Regions from separate parts of the Arthrobacter sp. UC242_113 genome, predicted to be linked through region 1. Evidence: riboswitches for the same ligand, from Rfam matches in the RefSeq annotation. Region 1 holds a riboswitch; each other region holds the start of a gene.
The links. A riboswitch is a leader RNA that binds a small molecule or an ion and turns the genes downstream of it on or off. The one in region 1 is predicted to bind S-adenosylmethionine.
Positions count from the first base shown of each region.

Region 2: linked by a shared signal. The riboswitch ahead of ACHMXB_RS09320 (aminotransferase class V-fold PLP-dependent enzyme) and the one ahead of ACHMXB_RS15825 (DUF1737 domain-containing protein) in region 1 are both predicted to bind S-adenosylmethionine.
Region 3: linked by a shared signal. The riboswitch ahead of ACHMXB_RS02840 (homoserine O-acetyltransferase) and the one ahead of ACHMXB_RS15825 (DUF1737 domain-containing protein) in region 1 are both predicted to bind S-adenosylmethionine.

Region 1 covers NZ_CP171968.1:3,461,247-3,468,650, forward strand. The annotation lists gene ACHMXB_RS15815 (aromatic amino acid ammonia-lyase) at 1-1,685, opposite strand, end outside; gene ACHMXB_RS15820 (NtaA/DmoA family FMN-dependent monooxygenase) at 1,756-3,051, opposite strand; SAM riboswitch class IV at 3,258-3,372, shown strand; gene ACHMXB_RS15825 (DUF1737 domain-containing protein) at 3,386-3,694, shown strand; gene ACHMXB_RS15830 (rhodanese-like domain-containing protein) at 3,691-4,101, shown strand; gene ACHMXB_RS15835 (O-succinylhomoserine sulfhydrylase) at 4,103-5,311, shown strand; gene ACHMXB_RS15840 (YegP family protein) at 5,637-6,116, shown strand; gene ACHMXB_RS15845 (AMP-binding protein) at 6,230-7,404, shown strand, end outside.
Region 2 covers NZ_CP171968.1:2,062,825-2,070,228, reverse strand. The annotation lists gene ACHMXB_RS09330 (metal-dependent transcriptional regulator) at 1-73, opposite strand, end outside; gene ACHMXB_RS09325 (class I SAM-dependent methyltransferase) at 105-863, opposite strand; gene ACHMXB_RS09320 (aminotransferase class V-fold PLP-dependent enzyme) at 981-2,387, opposite strand; SAM riboswitch class IV at 2,422-2,535, opposite strand; gene hisN (histidinol-phosphatase) at 2,716-3,528, opposite strand; gene ACHMXB_RS09310 (ribosome small subunit-dependent GTPase A) at 3,595-4,710, opposite strand; gene aroA (3-phosphoshikimate 1-carboxyvinyltransferase) at 4,694-6,130, opposite strand; gene ACHMXB_RS09300 (DoxX family protein) at 6,152-6,721, opposite strand; gene ACHMXB_RS09295 (sigma-70 family RNA polymerase sigma factor) at 6,973-7,404, shown strand, end outside.
Region 3 covers NZ_CP171968.1:634,817-642,220, forward strand. The annotation lists gene ACHMXB_RS02825 (histidine phosphatase family protein) at 1-201, opposite strand, end outside; gene ACHMXB_RS02830 (CPBP family intramembrane glutamic endopeptidase) at 289-1,068, shown strand; gene ACHMXB_RS02835 (VOC family protein) at 1,163-1,801, opposite strand; SAM riboswitch class IV at 2,100-2,215, shown strand; gene ACHMXB_RS02840 (homoserine O-acetyltransferase) at 2,321-3,427, shown strand; gene ACHMXB_RS02845 (MFS transporter) at 3,644-5,026, shown strand; gene ACHMXB_RS02850 (alcohol dehydrogenase catalytic domain-containing protein) at 5,126-6,274, shown strand; gene ACHMXB_RS02855 (LysR family transcriptional regulator) at 6,347-7,279, opposite strand; gene mmsB (3-hydroxyisobutyrate dehydrogenase) at 7,393-7,404, shown strand, end outside.

The DNA.
Region 1 (7,404 bases):
GATTCCCCTTCCCCATCATCCGGGCCGCCGGCATTCGGAGCAGCGTCATCCGGAGCACCGTCATCCGCAGCACCGGCATTCGGAGCACCGTCATGGGGGCCGCCCGGATCCGTTGTCCTGAGTTGCGGCAGTCCTGCCAGCAAATCCCCCAGCGCAGTACGCGCACTGTCAACCAGTACCGGCGCCGGCAACTGCCCGGCCAAAAGCTCCGACAGCCGTGCCACGACGGCGGCGGTGCCTGCTCCAAGCTCCCGGATTTCGGCCTCCCGCAGATCGGTGTCCTGCGCCTCCGCCAGAAGGTAGGAGGCCGTCAATGCCTCGATGGTGAGGAGTTTGGCGGCAGCCTCCACCGAGCGCTGCAGCTGCTGGAGGGCAAGCGGGGCCAGCGTGGAGTGGTCCTCCACGTCCGCGGACAGGGTGGGTGCGCCCAGCGTGGCAGGTGCCGCCAGGAACTTCAGCTCCGCCAGCAGGCCTGCGGCCGAGTACCAAAGCAGTCCCGGCAGGTCCTCGGACGCGAGCGGCGTGCCGGCCCGGGCTGCCTCCAGGTTGAGCTGCCGGATGAGGCGCTGCGGCGGATAGAGCTTGGCGATCCGCCGCTCGCTGCTGATGCCGACATGCGCCAGTCCCAGCCGCAGCGCCTCGAACGCCAGGGCCAGCTGCATGGGCTGGAAGTTCCCGCCGGACACCATCCGGCCCGAGGCCACGTCCGTCAGCGGGTTATCGCCCCGGCCGTTGAGTTCCACCTCGAGCGCCTCGGCCAGGGCAGTCACCTGAGCCCGGAACGCACCGTGCGTCTGCGGCGCGGCCCGGAAGGACAGGGCGTCCTGGACGGACACCTGCCGCCGCGGGTCCTCCAGCCAGCCGCCGCCCACCAGGTGCCGGACCTTGGCCGCCGAGACGCGCTGGCCGTCCACCGCCTTGGCCAACTGCACGGCCGGCGAAAACGGGCTGAGGTTCCCGCCGCCGTCGTACCTTGCGGTGGCCTCAAGCGAGAGCGCCAGGGCAGTGTCCGCCAAATCTGCGAGCCACCGGATACGGCGGAGTTCCAGCGCGCCCGCACCGATCGAATACGAGTTGGCGCTGACCAGGGCCAGGGCCTCGCCCGGTGCCAGGATCAGCGGTTCCAGCCCGGCAGCGGCGAGCGCCGCCGCGCCATCCTGCAGGCCGCCGTCCGGAGCAAGCGCCTGCCCCTCGCCGATGGCGACGGCGGCAACCGCAGCCAACTGGGTGAGGTCCGACGAGCCGACGGACCCGTCGCGCGGCACGGCCGGCACCACACCCCTATTGAGCAGTTCTGCATAGAACCGGGCGGTTTCCGGGCGCACCCCCGAGCCTCCCCGGGTGAACCCGATAAGCCTGGCCAGGATGAGGGCGCGGACTTCATCCGGCTCAAGCAGCGCGCCGACGCCGCTGTGGTGGTAGCGGACCACCTGCAGCTGGAAGTCGAGGATGGATTCCAGCTCCACCGCGGTGTCCCGGCCGGAGCCGAGCAGGGTGTTCAGGCCGTAGACCCGGTGGCCGGAATCGATGGCCGCCTGCACCACCTCGCGGGACAGGCCCACGAGCTCGAGGACGTCGGCGCTGAGGACCACCTCCACTGCGGGATCGGCCGCGGCGGCAGCCGCGTCGTCGGCGCGGATGTGGGCCGTCCCGATCAGGAACGTGCCGCGCCGGACGCCGGGCATCAGCCCGTCGTGTCCCCCTGGCCCATCCATGAAACCAGGCCCCGCCGTTGCGCCAGCCCCGGCCATGGCGTCAGAAGTCCAGCAGGTTCCGGCGGAAGCCGCCGTCGCCGTAGCTCGTCCGCAGCAGACCCCGACGGCGGAGTACCGGCGCCAGCCTGTCCAGCACGCCGTGAATGGTGGCCGGGTCCACGAAGCCGGAGAAGAGGAACCCGTCGCCGCCCACCGCAGCCCCGGTTTCCTCGAGGTGGTCGGCAATTTCCTCGGCCGTGCCGATGATGCTGTCGCCCGCGCCGCCGCTTCTGGCCTGCAGGATCTGCCGCAGCGTGGAACCCGGGGGCGCAGCCTTGGAGAAGTGCTCCAGGGTGCCCTGGTTGCTGTTGGTGCTGAGCTCGGGGAGGGGCGCGTCGAGGTCGAACTGCTTGAAGTCGATGACGGACAGGTAGGAGATCGAGTTGAGCTGGCTGTCGATGTCCCGTTGAGTGAGCTCCTGGCGCGCGGCCCGCAGCTCCTCCGCCTCGGCCCTGGAGCCGGTCACGGTGGGTTTGAGGACGAACAGCACCTTGACGTCGTCGGGGTTCCGGCCGGCCGCGGCTGCCTCGGCGCGGATGGAGTCCCGGTACGCCTTCATGCCGTCGGCGCCGCGGGCCAGGGCGATCGCAACATCAGCGTTCGCCCCGGCGAAAGCCTTGCCCCGCGGGGATGCCCCGGCCTGCACCAGCACCGGTTCCTCCGGCAGCGGGGCCGTGTTCAGCGGTCCCCGGACCTTGAAGAACTCCCCTTCGTGGTGGATCGGCCGAACTTTGGTGTGGTCCGCGAAGACCCCTGCCCGGGTGTCCTCCCGGATGGCGTCCGGTTCCCAGCTGCGCCAGAGCTTCCGAACCACGTCCACGAACTCCTCGGCCTTCTCGTAGCGGAGGTCGTGCTCGATCTGCTGGTCCAGTCCATAGTTCTGCGCGGCAAGGTCGCTGCCGGAGGTCACCACATTCCAGCCCAGCTGCCCGTTGGAGAAGTGCTGCAGCGTGGCCAGCAGCCGGGCGGCGGTGAACGGCGGGTAGAAGGAGGCGCTTATGGTGGGCACGATGCCCAGGTGCTCCGTGGCGGAGAGCAGATACGGCACCAGGGCCAGCGGATCGTGCTTCGGCGCAAAGGACGCCTGCGCCAGGGAGACCTCCGCGCTGCCGCCGTAGGTGTCGGGGACGGTGAGGGAGTCCTCGATGATGAACAGGTCCAGCCCAGCCCGCTCGAATTCGCGGACCGCATGCTGGTAGGGAGCGGGCTTCCTCCAGTCGTAACCGATACCGTAGCCGGGCGTCCCCCATCCCTGGACCCCGAAGCCATGGCCCACAAACCATCCAAAGTGCAGCATGGGAGTCACTTTATTCGGGGGCGAATCATTCACTGCGGCCTGGTTTCATCCGGCGTTACGGCGGTTCATCTCCCGTAATTATCCTCCCGGCCACCGGCTTTGTAACCGCAACCCTGAACTGCCGTGACCGGCCCTGACCGAGTGCGTTACGGAAGATGACGACGGCGGCGGTGCGCCCCGCCGTCGTCGGTGTTACGTTTTTGGGGAGTAATGAGTACCGGCATTAAGCCCTGACTGGCCGGTCGGCAACCCTCCTTCCACGGCGGGGTGCCTCAGGTGAATACTCGGCATATCGACCACTTCGAGCTGCAAGCGTGAGAAAAGGAGATCCGTCGTGTCAGACGCCCCCGCCGTTGCAACGCTGCCGTCCCAGCAGGATAAACCCGAGGAAAAGCTGTCCTACCGCCTGATCACGGGGCCGGACGACCGTGCGTTCTGTGAGCGCATCTCGGCGGCCCTGGCCGAGGGGTACGTGCTGCACGGCAGCCCTGCCGCCACCTTCAACGGCACCGGCGTCATCGTGGCCCAGGCTCTTATCCTGCCCGCCGCCATCGCCACCGCAGATGCCGCAGTCGCTACCGCCGTTGACCGGTTGGACTCTGATGAGGACCTCGCCGAAGAAGCTTACGAGGGCCACGCATGAGCTACGCCGGAGACCTCACACCGCAGGACGCCTGGGCAAAGCTCGAACAGGGCGCCGTCCTGGTGGATGTCCGCACCGAGGGCGAATGGGCGCACATCGGTGTCCCGGACACTAACGCTACGGACAACGATCCCCTGTTTATCCAGTGGACCTTCCCCGGCGGCATTCCCAACCCGAACTTCGTCGAGCAGCTGAAGCAGCAGGCGCCGGAGGACACGGGCGTGGAGCTTGTTTTCCTGTGCCGCTCCGGCCAGCGCTCCATCGCGGCGGCAATCGCCGCCACCCAGGCGGGCTTCACCGCCTACAACGTCCTCGAAGGCTTCGAGGGCGAACCCGACCGCTACGGTGAGCGCACCGTGAACGGCTGGAAGAACCGCGGCCTGCCGACGAACCTGGGAAAGAACTAAGTTGACCTTTAATCACGACGCCGCCGGCTGGAGCCCCGATACCCAGGCCGTCCGCGGCGGGCTTGACCGCACCAATTTCCAAGAGACCACCGAGCCCGTTTTCCTGAACTCCGGGTTCGTCTACGAGTCCGCCGCCGCCGCGGAGCGGGCCTTCACCGGCGAGGACGAACGCTTCGTCTACTCGCGCTACGGCAACCCGTCCGTGGCCACCTTCCAGGAACGGCTCCGCCTGCTCGAAGGCACCGAGGCGTGCTTTGCGACGGCGTCCGGAATGTCCGCGGTGTTCACCGCCCTGGGCGCCCTGCTCGGGGCCGGGGACCGCGTGGTCGCCAGCCGTTCGCTGTTCGGCTCCTGCTTCGTGATCCTCAACGAAATCCTGCCGCGCTGGGGCGTGGAGACGGTGTTCGTGGACGGTCCGGACCTCGAGCAGTGGCGTGCGGCCCTCTCGGTGCCCACAACGGCCGTCTTCTTCGAGTCCCCGTCCAATCCCATGCAGGAAATCGTGGACATCGCGGCGGTCAGCAAACTCGCCCACGCCGCCGGCGCCAAGGTGGTGGCGGACAACGTCTTCGCCACCCCGCTCCTCCAGCGCTGCGGAGACCTCGGCGCGGACGTGGTGGTCTACTCCGGCACCAAGCACATCGACGGCCAGGGCCGGGTGATGGGCGGCGCCATCCTGGGCACCAAGGAATTCATCGACGGCCCGGTCAAGCAGCTTATGCGCCACACCGGCCCGGCACTCTCCTCATTCAATGCCTGGGTCCTCACCAAGGGCCTGGAGACCATGGCGCTGCGCGTGAACCACTCGTCCGCCACGGCGCTGCGCCTGGCCGAATGGCTGGAGGCGCAGCCCGCCGTCAACTGGGTGAAGTACCCGCTGCTCAAGTCGCACCCGCAGTACGAACTGGCGGCCAAGCAGATGAAGGCCGGCGGCACCGTCCTCACGCTGGAGCTTGCGACGACGGCCGGCCAGTCGGGCAAGGAGGCCGCCTTCGCGCTGCTGGACGCCCTGAAGATCATCGACATCTCCAACAACCTGGGCGACGCCAAGTCGCTGATCACGCACCCCGCCACCACGACGCACCGGGCCATGGGACCGGAAGGACGCGCCGCGATCGGGCTCAGCGATGGAGTGGTGCGGCTGTCCGTCGGACTGGAAGACGCGGATGACCTCGTCGCGGACCTGGAGCAGGCGCTCAAGCAGATCTGACCTCTTTAGATCCGGCCCTTCGGGGCCGGATCTTTTTTGCTTCCGGTGGCGCGCTGTGAACCTGGGTTGCGCTGCACGTCCCTTCATTTCCGGCGTCCTTGAGAACGCGGGTGCGGCACGGTTTAGTGGGTGGACCAGCAGGGTTTACCCAGGGTTTACACGGCCGGTCCTTCGGCTTCACAAACGCTGGGCAGACTCTAATGACACCGATGAACCGACCAAACCCTGTCGGTTCAGCACCCCACCCAAGGACAGACGCAGCGATGCGTTCGGGGCCGCGGCCGCGAAGACGCTGCGTGCAGCCTCCCTGACCGGAAGGACCGCCATGGCCGGAGTATTCGAAGTTTTTGTTGACGCAGAGTCCCAGTTCCGGTTTCGGCTGAAGGCCCCCGATGGATCCGTTCTGGCGGTCTCCGCACCCTTCGCGGACAAGCGCTCGGCTGCTGCCGGCATCGCCGACGTCCGCGAATGCGCCGGGACGGGCCTCATCACGGACCTCTCCCCGGCGGCAGCTCCGGTGAGAGAGTCCGCTCAGGCGACAGAGTCCGCTCAGGTTCAGCCGGCCGTTCCGGCCGTCTCCGCCCCCGCGCCTGCGCCTGCCAAGGTTCTCCCGGCACGGCCCGACCACCGCAGGCAGGGATTCCGTAAGAAGCGTACGCCGTCGGAGGCTCCGGGTTCGCCGCTGTGCAGGCCGGCGCCATCGGCAGAGCCGGCCCGGTGGACCGGGGCGGCTCAGCCGCCGTCGCAAGCTGGTCCTCAGCAACTGACGGACGTAATGAAGAGCCAGCGGGACTCCTCCAGATAGAGCCACAAGGCCCCCCTGAACTCGTACGACGCCGTCACAGCTTGAGCATCGCACGGCGTAACAGGCACCCGAACGGTTTTACTTAGGTAAGGCTTAACTAATATCCTCTTCCGGTGACCACTCAGCTTGATTTCGCGCGGGTGCCCTTCGCCGCCGATCTGGCCGGCCACGGGGACAGGCCCGCCATTATTTCCAACAATTCCACTCTCACCTACGGGGACCTGGCACGCAGGGTTGATGCGCTCGCCCTCCGGCTGGGCACGCAACGGCGCCTCGTGGCACTGGCTGCAGCGAACGACGTCGACTCGCTGGTGGCGTATCTCGCTGCCCTGGTTGGCGGCCACCCGCTGATCCTGCTGCCGGAGGACAAGCCGGCGGCACTCGAGTCCCTGGTGGCCGCGTACGACCCCGACGTCGTGCTGCGCTCCGCCAGCGGAGAGACGGTGTTCGAGGAGCGCAGGCCCGGAACCAGGCACGAACTCCATCCGGACCTCGCGCTGCTGCTCAGCACGTCCGGCTCCACGGGTTCGCCCAAGCTGGTGCGACTGTCCTCCGCCAATCTGCAGGCCAATGCGGAGTCGATTGCCGAGTATCTGGACATCGGCCCGGCAGACCGCGCCGCAACCACCCTGCCGATGTCCTACTGCTACGGGCTGTCCGTGATCAACAGCCACCTGCTGCGCGGTGCGGGTTTGGTGCTCACGGACCTGTCCGTTGTTGACCCGTGCTTCTGGGAGCTTTTCCGTACCGGCGGGGCGACGTCGTTCGCGGCGGTGCCGTACACCTTCGAGCTGCTGGAGCGGGTGGGCTTTGCCGAAATGGACCTGCCCGGCCTGCGCTATGTCACGCAGGCAGGGGGCCGGCTCGCCCCTGAACGGGTGCAGAGCTACGCCGGACTCGGCCGCCGGAAGGGCTGGGAACTGTTCGTGATGTACGGCCAGACAGAGGCCACCGCCCGGATGGCCTATCTTCCGCCCGCGCTGGCCGCCGAACACCCCGGTGCCGTCGGCATCCCGGTGCCGGGCGGCGCCTTCCGCATCGAGCCGGTTGACGGCCTCGAGCACGGCGAACTCGTCTACACCGGGCCCAATGTCATGCTCGGCTACGCGGAGACACCTGAAGATCTCGGCGCAGGCCGCACGGTCCACGAACTCCGCACCGGCGATCTGGCCCGGAAACACCCCGCCGGCGTCTACGAAGTGGTGGGGCGGCGCAGCCGGTTCGTCAAGATCGTTGGCCTCCGGGTCGACCTCGGCCAGGTGGAGCGCATCCTGGGCGATCTCGGCGT
Region 2 (7,404 bases), 1.4 Mb from region 1:
CCTGCCATTCCGTGAAGGAATAGATGACCTTAACGTAGTCCTCGATTGAGGAGGAGGGCGTACTGGTCTTCACAGCTTCAAGCCTACCTGCTGCCGCCACGGCGTTACGCCCGGACAGCCCGCCAGGTCTGGGTGAGGTAGGGGAGCTGCAGCAGTTCGCCCTCGGCATGCCCCAGATGTTCGTGCAGGTACCAGGTCAGGTTGCCGGTCACCTTGGCGCGGATGGCGTCGTTGGCCGCGAGGTAATAGCTGCGGGACTTGGCCAGCTCGAGGATGTCGTCCGGGGTGACGGGGTCCTCCCACCGGGTCAGGTGGCTTTCGAGGGACGCGAATTCCGGGCCTATTTTGGGGCGGAAGTGGGGCTTATGGACGTCCCCGGCGTGCATGATGCGGGACAACCGGTGCACCCAGGGCACTGATGTGTCCAGCTGGTTCCAGATCAGGCCCAGCACTCCGTGCGGTTTGAGGATCCGGGAAATCTCGGTGCTGGCCTGCAGCGGGTCGCACCAGTGCCAAGCCTGGGCAACGCTGACGACGTCGAACGCCGCCGCGGGCAGTCCGGTTGCCTCCGCGGTCCCTTCCAGAGCTTGGACCCCCGGGTAGGCGCGGCTGAGCTGCTCCAGCATGTCCACGGATGGGTCCACCGCGCTGACGCTCAGCCCGCGTTCCACCAGCAATGCCGTGAATTTTCCGGTTCCGGCGCCAATGTCGGCAGCAGTGCGGGCCCCGGCTGGAATGAGCCAGTCCGCGGAATCAGCAGGGTAGCCGGGACGGACGCGGTGGTAGTGCTCGCCGCCGTCCTGGAAGCTTTGCCCAAGCTCCTGCCGCCGTCCGTGATGAAGTTTGGGACCGCCCCGTGCCACGCACAGTCTCCTTAGCCCGACGTCGAAAATTACCTTTCGAATTTACCCCACGGGGACCGTTGGCAGGGGACCGTTGCCGTGGCAGGCCAAGGGTGGCGGCTTAGTCCCGGGTAGCGGCTAGTCCTGCGCGCAGGGTGCTGCGCCCGCGGTGCCGGGGGTGTTGGGTGCCCACTCCGGGTAGGTGCGGGTGTCGTTCGCCGGGACCCAGCGTCCGGCGTCCACCACGTAGTCCCAGCCGAGGCCGGAGCGGCGGAGTTCTTCGATGCCGGCGAGCAGCCGCTGGGCGTCCTCGAGCCGTGATCCCACACCGAAGCTGGCGCGCAGGGATCCGGACGGCAGGCCGAGACGCTTCAGCAGCGGGTGCGCGCAGAAGCGGCCATCGCGCAGGCCCACACCGTGTTCGGCCGACAGGTAGGCAGCCACCAGGCCGGCGTCGTATCCCTCCACGGAGAAGTTGACCACGCCGATGGCGTCGTCCGGGTCGCTGTCGGCGAAGATCTGGTGGACGGTGACACCGTCGATTTTGCGCAGCCCCTCGACGAGGAAGGACCGGATGGCGGCCTCATGGGCGTGCCAGCCCTGTGGATCAAGGGCAGCGATCACCTGGGTTGCCCGGGCCAGCGTGGCCGCGCCGAGCACGTTGGGTGAGCCGCCCTCGTGGCGGGCAGGGCCGGTGGCCCAGCTGACGCCGTCGAGCCGGGCCTCGCTGACGGCGCCGCCGCCGGCGAGGTGGGGGGTGCCGGCGTCGAGCCAGTCGGGGCGGCCGATCAGGACGCCGGCCCCGAAGGGGGCGTAGAGCTTGTGGCCGGAGAAAGCGAGGTAGTCGACGTCGTCCGCGGCGATGTTGACGCGGCGGTGCGGTGCGAGCTGCGCGGCGTCCACCACGATCCGGGCGCCGAATTCGTGGGCAAGCGCAGCGAGGCGCCGGATGGGCAGGATTTCGCCGGTGACGTTGGACGCGCCGGTCACGGCGAGGAGGCTGACATCGCCGTGTTCCAGTTCGGCGCGCAGGCTGGCGATGGTGTCTTCCAGCGTCTCCGATGCCACCACGCTGCGGTGCGGCACGCCCTGCCAGGGCAGCAGGTTGGCGTGGTGCTCGATGTCCAGGTACAGCACTTCGCCGGTGTGGTGGTGGTCCTCCACGGGCAGGCAGCCGGCCAAGAGGTTGAGGGAGTCGGTGGTGTTCCGGGTGAAGATGACGGCGTCGTCGGCGCGGCCGCCCACGAACTCCCGCACGATGCTCCGCGAGTTCTCGTACACGGAGGTGCTGATCTGCGAGGCATAGCCGGCGCCGCGGTGCACGCTCGCGTAGTACGGCAGGATCTCGTTGAGGTACGCGGAAACCACTGACAGCGCAGGCGCGGAGGCGCCGTAATCGAGGTTGGCGTAGCGGACGTGGCCGCCCTGGATCAGCGGAGCCTGGATTTCTGCGCCGGTGACGGCTGCCAGGGGACGGCCGGCGGCGGCAAATCGGCCGTCCAGCACGTCTGAGCCGGTGGTGGAAGAAATGATTGCAGTCGTCATGGGACCTCACTGAGAAAGGACCCCGTGTGACGGGGATCCGCGCTTGCCGGGTCCGTTCCGGATCGGCCTGGTCGTCACCCGGGGCACCCCACCGCGAATGGAGGGTTGCCGGCCAGCTAACCGGGGTTTAGCGCTGGCACTCGTGACCTGTTACGAGACTAGGACATCCGGACGGGCGATGAAAAAGCCTGTCCGGAATGTTAAGCGGATTATTACGTAGCCCGGATATCGGGCCCGAGGCCGAATAATCGACGGCGAACGCCCCCGGAAGGGGACATCCGCCGTCGTAATATTCAGCGATAGAGGCGGCAGGCGCGGTGGGACGGAACTAGAGCAAATCGTCCAGCTGCGGGTTCAGGCGCTTCAGGACTTCCGAGTGCAGGATCGAGTTGGTAGCCAGCGCATTGCCGCCGAATGGGCCGTCGGTGCCTTCGAGGGAGGTGAAACGGCCGCCTGCCTCGGTCACGATCGGCACCAGCGCCGCCATGTCGTACAGGTTCAGCTCAGGTTCGCAGGCGATGTCCACGGCCCCTTCGGCCACCATGCAGTAGGACCAGAAATCGCCAAAGGCCCGGGTGCGCCAAACCTCCTCGGTGAGCTGGAGGAACTCATCGAGGTTTCCGCGGTCCTTCCAGCCGCCGAGGCTGGAGTAGGACAGTGAGGCGTCAGCGAGGCTGGACACATTGGATACCTTGAGCCTCGTGGCGGCCGCGAGGGAACGGCCCGAGTAGGCGCCCGCGCCTTTGGCCGCCCACCAGCGCTTGCCCAGCGCAGGGGCGCTGACCACGCCGACCACGGGTTCGCCCTCGTCGACGAGGGCGATCAGCGTGGCCCACACCGGCACGCCGCGGACAAAGTTTTTGGTGCCGTCGATGGGGTCGATGATCCAGCGGCGGGAACCGTGGCCGGAACTTCCGAACTCCTCACCGAGCACGGCATCACGGGGACGGGAACGGGACAGCTGGCCGCGGATGGACTCCTCGGCGGCCTTGTCCGCATCGGTGACCGGCGTCAGATCTGGCTTCGTCTCGATCTTGAGGTCCAGCGCTTTGAACCGGCTCATGGTCTGGTCGTCCACGGAATCGGCCAACACATGGGCCAGACGCAGGTCATCATTGTAGGTTGAAGCGGGTTGGGTCATGGTTCCAAACTACCCTCAAAGGCCCTGCGGGGCGGGGAGGCAGCCGCCTGCCTGCGCCGCGGGAGGCTAGCCCACGCTGCCGAGTTCCTTGGTTTCCTGGGCCTCCATGCGCGGGTCGGTGCCCAGCAGGCGGCGCAGGGACGCGAGCCTGGCTGCTCCGGTGGGGCCGGCATGCCCGGCCGCAACCCAGGCATCCACGCCGCAGTTGACGGCCGTGGCGTCGTGCTTGCAGCCTCGTTCGCAGGCCTCGGTGCCCGGCTCAAGGTCGGGGAAGGAGTGCAGGATGCGGTCCGGGTCGACGTGGGCCAGCCCGAAGGAGCGGATGCCTGGCGTGTCGATGATCCAGCTCCCGGCCGGGGCGTCAGCGAGCTTGAGGGCAAGGGCCGACGACGACGTGTGCCGTCCGCGGCCCGTCACGGCGTTAACGCCGCCGGTGGCACGTTCGGCGCCCGTCAGGGCGTTGACCATGGTGGATTTTCCGACGCCGGAATGGCCCAGCATCACGGTCACCTTGCCGTCCAGGTGGGCGCGGAGCTCGGACACGGCGGCCACGTCGAGCCGGGCGGAGAGGCCGTCGTCGGACCGGGCGTCGATGCCGCCGGCCTCGGAATCGGCCGTGCGGCTGATGATGACGGGAAAGTCGAGGTGGCGGTAGTTGTCCAGCAGCCCGGTGGGGTCCTTGACGTCCGCCTTGGTGACCAGCAGCAGTGGTTCGATCCCGGCGTCGTAGGCTGCCACAAGCGCCCGGTCGATAAACCCGGTGCGGGGCTCCGGGTTGGCAGCAGCGACAACCACCACCAGCTGGTCCGCATTGGCGACAACCGCCCGTTCCACGGGATCGGTGTCATCGGCGCTGCGGCGCAGCAGGGTTTTGCGGTCCTGGATTTTCACGAGCCGGGCAAGCGTGTCCGGCTCGCCGGACACATCACCTACGAGGGACACGAAGTCTCCGGCCACCACGGGGGAACGGCGCAGTTCCCGCGCACGGGCGGCGATGACTGTCCGCTCGTTGCCCGAATCCTCGCCGACGACAGCCGTGTAACGCCCCCGGTCAACCGTGATGATCCGTCCGGTCACGGCGTCCTCGTGGCTGGGGCGGTCCTTCGTCCGAGGCCGGGAACCTTTCTTGTTCGGCCGGATCCGGACGTCGGATTCGTCCCAGGAATCAGTGCTGCGTGCCACCGGGGGTCCCTGCGGTGGTGGCGGCTGCCGTGCCTGCGCCTGCGCTGTTTGCGCCTGCGGTGGTGGCGCCGGCGCCAGCACGCTGTCCGAGCATGTCCGCCCACAGCTTGGGGAAGTCCGGCATGGTCTTGGACGTCGTGGCGATGTCCTGCACTTCTACACCCCTGACCGCCAGCCCGAGGATGGCCCCGGCGGTGGCCATCCGGTGGTCGGCGTAGCTGTGCACGACACCGGCATGCAGTTCCGCGGGCCGGATGATGAGTCCGTCCTCTGTTTCCTCGGCATCGCCGCCGAGGCGGTTGATCTCGGTGACGAGCGCGGCGAGCCGGTCCGTCTCGTGTCCGCGGAGATGGGCGATGCCGCTCAGCCGGGAGGGGCCGGATGCCAATGCACACAGTGCGGCGACGGTGGGCGCGAGCTCACTGGTTTCGGCGAAGTCGGCGCCCTTGATGTCACTGCCGCCGGTCACCGTCAGGGTGCCGTCCTGCAGGGTCACCGTTGCCCCCATGTCCGTGAGGATGCTGCGCCACATGTCGCCCACCTGTGTGGTGTGCTCCGGCCAGTCCGGAATCCGTACGGTGCCGCCCGTCGCCAGGGCAGCGGCCAGGAACGGGCCGGCGTTGGACAGGTCCTGCTCGATGGGCTGGTCGAACGCGCGGATCGGGCCGGGGCTGACAATCCAGTGGTTCGGGGTGGAGTCATCCACCACCACGCCCGCGCCGCGGAGCACGGCAATGGTCATGTTGATGTGGTCCAGGCTCGGGACCGTGCTGCCGGAGTGTTCTGGGCTTGAGTGTTCAAGGTGCAGGCCGTCCGCGAACCGCGCCCCCACCAGCAGCAGCGCGGAGACGAACTGCGAGGACGCGCTGGCGTCAATGACGAGGTGACCGCCACGGACCTGCCCCGTGCCGTCGACGCGGAACGGCAGCGAGGCGGGCATACCGCCGTCGTCGCCGCTGACGGTGACGCCCAGGCCTGCAAGCGCCTCGATGATGGTTCCCATCGGACGCGCCCGGGCGTGGGGGTCGCCGTCGAAAACGGTGGCACCGCTGCGGAGTGCCGCCAGCGGCGGAACAAACCTCATGACGGTTCCTGCCAGGCCGCAGTCGATGGCGACGTCGGCACGGCCGGAGTTGGCCGGAATCGGCGTCACCTCCAAGTCCGGGCCGAAGGCGCCGTCGCCAGGCACTTCCCGGATGTCCGCGCCCAGCTGGCGCAGGGCTTCGATCATCAGCGCTGAGTCGCGGGAGTGCAGCGGTGCACGGAGCCGGGACGGCCCGTCGGCCAGCGCGGCGAGCACCAGGTACCTGTTTGTCAGCGACTTTGAGCCCGGCACGCGGACCGTGGCGTCAACCGGCTGCTCCGCAAACGGCGCGGGCCAGTGCGGAGCTGCGCCGGAGGTCTCAGCGGACGCGCCCATGGGTGAAGCCGTCATTCCTGCTTATGCCCCCACCGCGTGGTCAACAGCCCGGCGGACTGCCTTGTCGGCGTTGCGGACAGCCTTGTCGGCACTGTGCAGCTTCTTGCCGGTGGTCTTGCGGGCGTCCGCGGCGAGGTGGCTCGCAGTCTTGCGTGCATCGGCGGCGAGGTGCTCTGCGCGCCAGGCAAGGCCGGGCTTGCCGGCTGTGTCCACGGAGGCCAGCAGCACACCGCCGGTGAGGGTGATGTTCTTGAGCAGCTGGTTGCGTCGGGCTTCCCGGCCCTCCTTGCTGCTGATGTCCGCGCTGCGCCATTCAACGAAGGCGTTCAGTGCAGAGATGACGGCCAGCACCGAGGCTGCCAGGCGCGCAGATTTGCCGAGCGCGAAGAGGACACCTGCTCCTACCTGCGCTCCGCCGATGACCCGTGCCAGGACCTTCTCGTCCGTCTGGAACGGCAGGGCTTCGGAGGCGCGGCGCAGGAGGGGCGACAGTTGCTGTGCGGTGTCGTCCGCATTCCTGAGCTTGTCCGTTCCGGCGAGGATGAAACTAGAGGCCAGCATCGGCCGGGCAAAAAAGCGGGCAACGGACATGAATTTCCTCCTGGATGGCCGAGCCGCGGTGGCCGCGGCGGAGTCGGTTCTAGTCTTGCACTTTTGCGGAATATTTGCCCACCGCGCGTCGTTGTGTACTTCAGGCCGGATGCATTCAGCAGGCGGTGTCCTGTGCGGTTTCCGGTGTTCAGCGGCGGCTGGGGAATGGCCTGAACCGGCAAGAGCGCGGACCGCCGCCCGAACATGGGCCTGATCAAGCGGGTCTCAATAAGCGGAGTGGAGATGGAGCATTGACTTTGGTGAAGGAAGCTGTGGTGCGAAGTCCCGCCAAGATGCGGCCGTTTGCGGTCCCGGAAACCGACGCGCTCGAGGGGGGAAATGCCTTTTCGGGCCCGGACGTCTTCGCCGGCCCGGACTACGGCACGGCACGCTCCGGCACGGCACTCTCCGGCACGGCACGCCGTCAGAAGCGGTCAGCGCCGATCAAAGTAGACTTGAACGCAATGAGCACCGTGGATCCGGCCCTGCAGGGCATACAGGAGGACGCCGCCAACGGCATCCCGAAGACTGGCACGTCACCCGCCGCTGAAGCGGCAGAAGATATCGACGTCGGTTCGGAGAGCGCCGAAGCGCGCCGTGCCCGGTTTGAGCGAGACGCCATGCAGTACGTGGACCAACTTTATTCCGCGGCAATGCGCATGGCGCGGAACCCGGCCGATGCA
Region 3 (7,404 bases), 1.8 Mb from region 1:
GCGTAGATACGGCGAGACGTAGACGCTCACCTGCCGGCCGTCCAGCTCGCGCCGGATGCGCTCCCCGGCGGCCTTCGCCTGCTCCAGTCCGAGCTCCGTCAGCGGAATCCGGTAGTCGGGCACCCTGTTGTAGATGGAGGTGTCCGCATTGGCCGCCGACTGGCCGTGCCGGATCATGATGATTTTCCCGGGAGCGCTCATAGTTCCCCAGCATAGGGTTAGCCCGCGGCCGGACAGGAACCGACTGGCTGACAGGAAAGTTCCAGCAGGGGCAGGCAAGATAGGAACATGTTGGTTCCCTCCCGCCGTCGGCTGCGGTTCGAAGTATGGATTGTCCTCGGGTTGTCGCTCGGCCAGTCCGCTGTCTACTCCGTGGTGCAGCTGCTGGACAAGATGACCCGGGCACCGCTGGCGCAGGGGACATCCACGCTGAACAGGTCGCAAAGCACGCGCGAGTACTTCGACCTCACCTACCAGTTGCTGGACATCATCTTCGCCCTGGTGCCGGTCCTGCTGGTGATCTACTTTCTGACAGACCAGCGCCAGGCGAAGTCCGGGTCCGGGCACGATGCCGGCTCGGCGTTCCGGAAGCTGGGATTCAACTTTGCCCGGCCGGGCAAGGACCTGCTGCAGGGGCTCGGGCTGGCCGCCCTGATCGGCATCCCGTCGCTGGGTCTCTATGCCGCCGGGCGTGCCCTGGGCATTACGACGGCGATCATCCCGAGCGGTTTGGACGCCTACTGGTGGACGGTGCCGGTGCTGATCCTGTCTGCCCTGCGCCACGCGGTGGTGGAGGAAGTCATTGTGGTGGGCTATCTCCTGGACCGGTTCGGCAAGTTCGGCTGGTCCATGCCACTGGCGATCTTTGTGTCCTCAATGCTTCGCGGCAGCTACCACCTGTACCAGGGGTTCGGACCCTTCATTGGAAACGCCATCATGGGCGTGGTCTTCGCGTGGGTCTACACCAGGACCCGCCGGGTGATGCCGCTCGTCATCGCGCACGCCCTGCTGGACATCGTCGCGTTCGTAGGGTTCAGCCTGTTCGGCAAAGCGGTCGGCCTGGGCTAGCCAGCGCCGGCCCTTAAAGCTGATTCGGCCGCCATCGGCGGGTGACGTCATTGGCACCCGCTGATGGCGGCCGAAGTGAAGGGCAGAAAGGGCGTCAGATGGTGACGGCGCCCGCTGCGGTTTCGAACGTGACCGAGAGGATGCCCGGCGTTCCGTGCGGGGCGACCCAGTTCACGGCGACGTCCTCCAGCGGCCTTTCGACGGGCTCGCCGAGCCACTCGGTCACGCGCTCGGCAGAGCCCGCGATCGTGAGGCTGGACATCTTCACATTGCTGTCATAGGCGTTGGACGGGTGCAGTTCCGCATCGCCCTCCCACTTCAGCATGTACGGGACCTGCGGGTCCGCGATCAGTCCCAGGATGCCGATCTGCTTCCAGACAAGCTCCCGTCCGTCGGGGAACTTGCGGTTGCCGTTGACCGCGGAGCGGCCCAGGCGTTCCTCGAAGGGGGCCAGGTCGTCAACTTCGACGCACCAGCCCATCCAGCCGCCGCCCGCGGCGGACCGGGCCCGGACGGCCTGGCCGAACGGTGCCTTGTCCGACGCCGGGTGGTCCAGGACCTCAACAACCTCGAGGTACTTGTGTCCGGCCAAGGGAATGATCATGTTCCGGGTCCCAAACCGGGGGTGCACCCCGCCCTTTACGGCTTCGACGCCGAGGGCAGAGGAGATACGTTCGGTGGTGGCCGCCAGGCCATCGTGTTCACAGGCGTAAGAGACGTGATCCATGCGCATGCCCTCATCTTGGCACTTTGTGAGGTGGCTCTCAGCTTAGGCCCACCTAACATTGCGAAAAGTCCATACTTTGACGAAGTTCTTCACAAAGCTGTGCGCTTAACAGTCCCATTCCGGCGCTGATCGCAGGTCATGAGTGCCAGCGAAGAAAGCCCCGGCTCGCTGGCCGGCAACCCTCCGGCCGCGGCTGAAAAGCGCTTTGTGGAGATGCTATGGAACCGGCCCGTGAGGGGCCGGGAGTCACACAGCCGTCACATTCTTAGCGCAGACGTCCGCCTGTTTCGTAAACTGGGCAACAGGTCATGAGTGCCAGCGACAGCCCCGGCTTGCTGGCCGGCAACCCTCCTTCCGCGGTGGGGTGCCCCGGGTGAAGACCTGGCCTGCCGGACAGCTGCCGGCGGGCAAGCGCGTAGAAGAGGTTTACCTGTGACGATTTCTGTCAGCACCGACGTACCCGCCGCCGCCCCAAAGGGCACCATTCCGGATGGCACTGTTCCAGACGGCCGGGTCCCCGATGGCATTGTTCCCGACGGGGCAAGCCAGCACAGCACTGTCCAGTACCTCAACATCGGCAGCCTGGAACTCGAGGCCGGGGGATTCCTGCCCGACGTGACCCTGGCCTACGAATGCTGGGGAACGCTGAATGAGGGCGGCTCCAACGCCATCCTCGTTCAGCATGCCCTCACCGGGGACACGCACGTGACCCGGGGCGGCACAGGGACTGAAGAGGGCTGGTGGGAACAGCTCGCCGGGCCCGGTGCGCCGGCGGACACCGACAGGTTCTTCGTCATTTCCATCAACATCCTGGGCGGCTGTTACGGATCCACGGGGCCGTCGTCGACCGCTCCGGACGGCAAGCCCTGGGGTTCACGCTTTCCGCTGGTGACGCTGAGGGACTCCACTGTGGCCGAGGCGCGGCTGGCTGACCGGCTCGGCATCCCCAGTTGGTACGCCGTGATGGGCGGCTCCATGGGCGGGGCACGCGCCCTCGAGTGGGCAGTCACTTTCCCGGAGCGGGTGCGCCGCTGCGGCGTGATCGCCGTCGGCGCCAGGAGCACTGCCGAACAAATCGCGTTCGCGCAGGCCCAGACGCTTGCCATCCGGCAGGACCGCCATTTCAACGGCGGCGACTACTACGGCGGACCGGAACCCGCGGATGGCCTGGCACTGGCACGGCGGATTGCACACATCACCTACCGGTCTGCCTACGAACTGGATTTCCGGTTCGGCAGAAACGCCCAGGCCGCTGAAGAGCCGCTGCAGGCCGATGCCCTGGCGGGCCGCGGCCGTTACCAGGTGGAGAGCTACCTCGACCACCAGGGCAACAAGCTGGTCCGGCGCTTCGACGCCAACAGCTACATCGCCCTGACGGAAACCCTCATGAGCCATGACGTCACCCGCGGGCGGGGGACGCTCAAAGAGGCCCTCGCCCGGACCACCGCTGATTTCTTCGTGGCCGCCGTGGAGTCGGACCGGCTGTACTTTCCCGCCCAGTCGCAGGAACTGGCAGAGTCGCTGCCCGGAAACGTGGATGTCCACATGATCGATTCGCCGATCGGCCACGACGGCTTCCTCACGGAGATCGGCCAGTTGAACGCCCAGCTCAGGGCACACCTCCTCAGCTGACCGGCAGCCCGGTCCAGGCGGCCGGGAGCCGGCTCACCGTGGCAACTCCAAAGCCATGCGTGTGCATTAATGCAGATGCGCCTTGCACTATTTGGCGTTGAGCTTGCTTCATTGGCAGACCATACTCGTTGAATCCGGCGTTCGTGGTGCGCATCACACCCCTTTCGCCATCGACCGGTCCCCGTGGCGTCGAGGAAGACGTCGAAGGAGTTTGCAATGAGTACGGAAAGCTCCGCCGCAAGGCGTGTAGAGGAAACCGACGTCAAGGCCTCAGGCCTCAAGAAAGTTGTCACGGCATCCATGGCCGGCACCGTCGTGGAGTGGTATGAGTTCTTCCTCTACGCTTCGGCTGCCACCCTGGTCTTCGGCAAGACCTTCTTCCCCAACGCCGGCACGGAGCTGGACGGCATCATCGCCGCCTTCCTCACGTACGCCGTCGGATTCGTTGCCCGCCCGATCGGCGGCATCGTCTTCGGCCACTTCGGCGACAAGTTCGGCCGCAAGCAGCTGCTGCAGCTAAGCATCATCCTGGTTGGTGTCTCCACCTTCCTGATGGGCTGCCTGCCGACGTTCCAGCAGATCGGTTACTGGGCGCCCGCGCTCCTGGTATTCCTGCGGTTCGCGCAGGGCTTCGCCGTCGGCGGCGAATGGGGCGGCGCGGTTCTCCTCGTCGCAGAGCACAGCCCCAGCAAGTCCCGCGGATTCTGGGCCAGCTGGCCGCAGTCGGCCGTGCCGATGGGCAACCTGCTCGCCACGGCCGTCCTGTTCATCCTGTCCTCGACGCTGACCCAGGAAGCCTTCCTCGGCTGGGGCTGGCGCGTGGCGTTCTGGCTCTCCGCGGTGATCGTTGTGATCGGCTACTACATCCGCACCAAGGTCAACGACGCCCCGATCTTCCTCGAAGCCCGCAAAGAGGTCGAGGCCGGGCACAAGGGCTACGGCGTTGCCGAGGTCTTCAAGCGCTACCCGCGCGGCGTCTTTACCGCCATGGGCCTTCGCTTCGCGGAAAACATCCTCTACTACCTCGTGGTGACGTTCTCCATCACCTACCTCAAGACCGTGGTCCAGGCCGACACGACGCGGATCCTGCTGCTGCTGCTGGTCGCCCATGCCGTGCACTTCGTGGCCGTTCCGCTGGTGGGCAAGCTTTCAGACCGTTTCGGCCGCAAGCCTGTCTACATGGCCGGCGCAATCCTGGGCGCCACCTGGGGCTTCTTCGCCTTCCCGATGATGGACACCAAGAACGACCTGATCATCCTGGCTTCCATCATGATCGGCCTGATGTTCCACGCGCTTATGTACGCCGGCCAGCCCGCGATCATGGCGGAAATGTTCCCCACCCGGATGCGTTACTCAGGCGTCTCCCTGGGCTACCAGGTGACCTCCATCGTGGCCGGTTCGCTGGCCCCGATCATCGCCGCGTCGCTCCTTTCCACCTACAAGTCCTCCGTTCCGGTGGCCATTTACCTGCTCATCGCCTGCGCCATCACCGCCGTCGCCGTGTTCTTCCTGAAGGAGACCCGCGGCGTCTCGCTCCACGACGTGGACGCGGCCGACGCCCAGGGCACTGCCGACCTGCTCGCGGCCGGCAAGAAGTAACGGGCCCCTAGTCCCGACGCCTACGAGCATCCAGCAGCTGCCCGGACCGCCATACACGCGGTCCGGGCAGTTGCCCGTTCACCGACACCAAGGATTTCCATGAAAGCAGCAGTCCTCTACTCGACCGTCGCCACGACAGGCAATAAGACCGATACTGCACGGCAGAAGCCCAGCTACAAGGACGCACGGCCCCTGGTGGTGCAGGAGCTGGAGCGGCCGGAACCGCGGGCCGGTGAGCTGGGCGTTGCCATCACCTACTCCAGCCTGTGCCATTCGGATCTTTCCGTGGTGGACGGTTCGCGGGTCCGGCCCCTTCCCATGGCGCTGGGCCACGAGGCGGTGGGGCGCGTCGTGTCCGTCGGCGCCGGCGTCTCCGACGTGTCCGTCGGGGACCACGTGGTGCTGGTCTTCGTCCCGAGCTGCGGGGACTGCCGCGCGTGCCGCGCCGGCCGTCCTGCGCTCTGCCACCGGGCGGCGGAGGTCAACGGCTCCGGCGACCTGCTGCACGGCGAGGCCTTGCTGCGGACGCCGTCGGGGGTGCGGATCAACCACCACCTGGGCGTCTCGGCCTTCGCCGACTACGCGGTGGTGGCCCGGGAATCGGTGGTGGTGATTGACGACGACGTCCCGGACACCGTGGCGGCGATGTTTGGTTGCGCTGTGCTCACCGGAATGGGATCGGTGCTGAATACGGCCGCTGTCACTGCCGGCCAGTCGGTGGCCGTCTTCGGGCTCGGGGCGGTGGGCCTTTCCGCTGTCATGGCCGCGTCCCTCGCGGGGGCCGGCAATGTGATCGCCATCGATCCCAATCCCGGCAAGCACCAGCTCGCCCTTGACTGCGGCGCCACGGCTGTAGGGACGCCCGACGACGCGGCCGGGCTTATCAGCGACGCAGCCGGCGACGGCGTCGACGTCGCCATTGAAGCCGTTGGCTCGGCCGGCGTGATCGCTGCCTGCCTGGGACACGTGACCCGGGGCGGCGCTGTCGTCTCGGTCGGCCTGCCCCATCCGTCGGCCGAGCTGACGGTGCCGGCGCTGCAGTTCGCCGGCGCCGGCAAGCGCCTGCTGGGTTCGTACATGGGCGACGCCGTTCCCGGGCGGGACATCCCGCTTTATCTGGGCTACTGGCGCGAGGGCAGGCTGCCGGTGGAGCTGCTGCACACCGACACCAGGCCGCTCAGCGAGATCAACGAGGGGCTGGATGCACTGGCATCGGGGCAGGTGGTACGGCGCCTGTTCCAGGCCTGACGTCTGATCGGAGACAGGGCAACGCCTGAACTGGACGCAGGCCTGACGGCTGGGTCCCGGCCTGCGCCCGACTCAGCCCGCCAGCACCCCTGCCCGGGCCTTCACTTCCTCTTTGAGTGACGCGACGACGGCCTGCACCGCGGCCGAGCGGAGGGATTCCGGCCGCGCCACCGCCCAGATGGGGAGCTGGCGCTCGAAGTCGTCGGCGAGCACGGGAACGAAGTCCGGCTGCCCGGCCACCATGAAGTTCGGCAGCAGCCCGATGCCTGCGCCCTGCCGCACCGCCTCCACCTGCGCGAAGACACTCGTGGCCTGGAAGCTGGAGGAGGGCATCGGCAGCTGCGAGGACCAGCGGTGTCCCAGCTCCGCCACCTGGAGCGCAGACTCAACGTAAGAGACAAAGCCGTGCTGCCCGACGTCGTCGAGCGTTTCCGGCAGGCCGTGCTCCGCGGCGTAGCCTGGGCTGGCGTAGAGGCGCAGGTAGTAGTTGCTCAGGAAGATGGTCTGGGCGTTGCTCACGTCGGTCCGGCCCACCACGATTTCGAGGTCCACGCCGGATCTGTTCTGGCTGACTTTCCGCGTGGCGCTCAGCATCTCGATGTTCAGCTGCGGGTTCTGCTGCTGCAGCCGGACCAGCGCAGGGGTGACGAACACGGCTCCGACACCGTCCGTCGTCGCCACGCGCACCAGTCCGGACAGGGCACTGTGGTCCTGGCTGATCAGGCCGGAGAGCGATCCGAGGGTGCTCTCAATGGCCTCCGCGGCCTCCACGGCAGACGCGCCGAGCTGTGTCAGTTCCCAGCCGTGCGGGCTGCGTTCAAGAGTGCGCCCGCCCAGCTGCTTGTCCAGGGCGAGGATCCTGCGGGAGATGGTGGTGTGGGTGGTGCCCAGCGTTTCCGCCACTGCGTTGAACCTGCCCAGGCGCGCCACTGTCAGCAGGATCAGCAGGTCGTCCGGGCTCGGAAGCCGCCTCTGGTCCACGGCAAGCCTTTCATCTGTGTGCATCGATGCACATACCGTCTGTAATTTTTCCCCTTGATTGCACTCTAGCAGGGTGTGATGGTGGACACAGACCTTCCGGCCCATGCGGCCGGATCCGAAGCAAAGGAGCTTATGACATGGCAGCAATC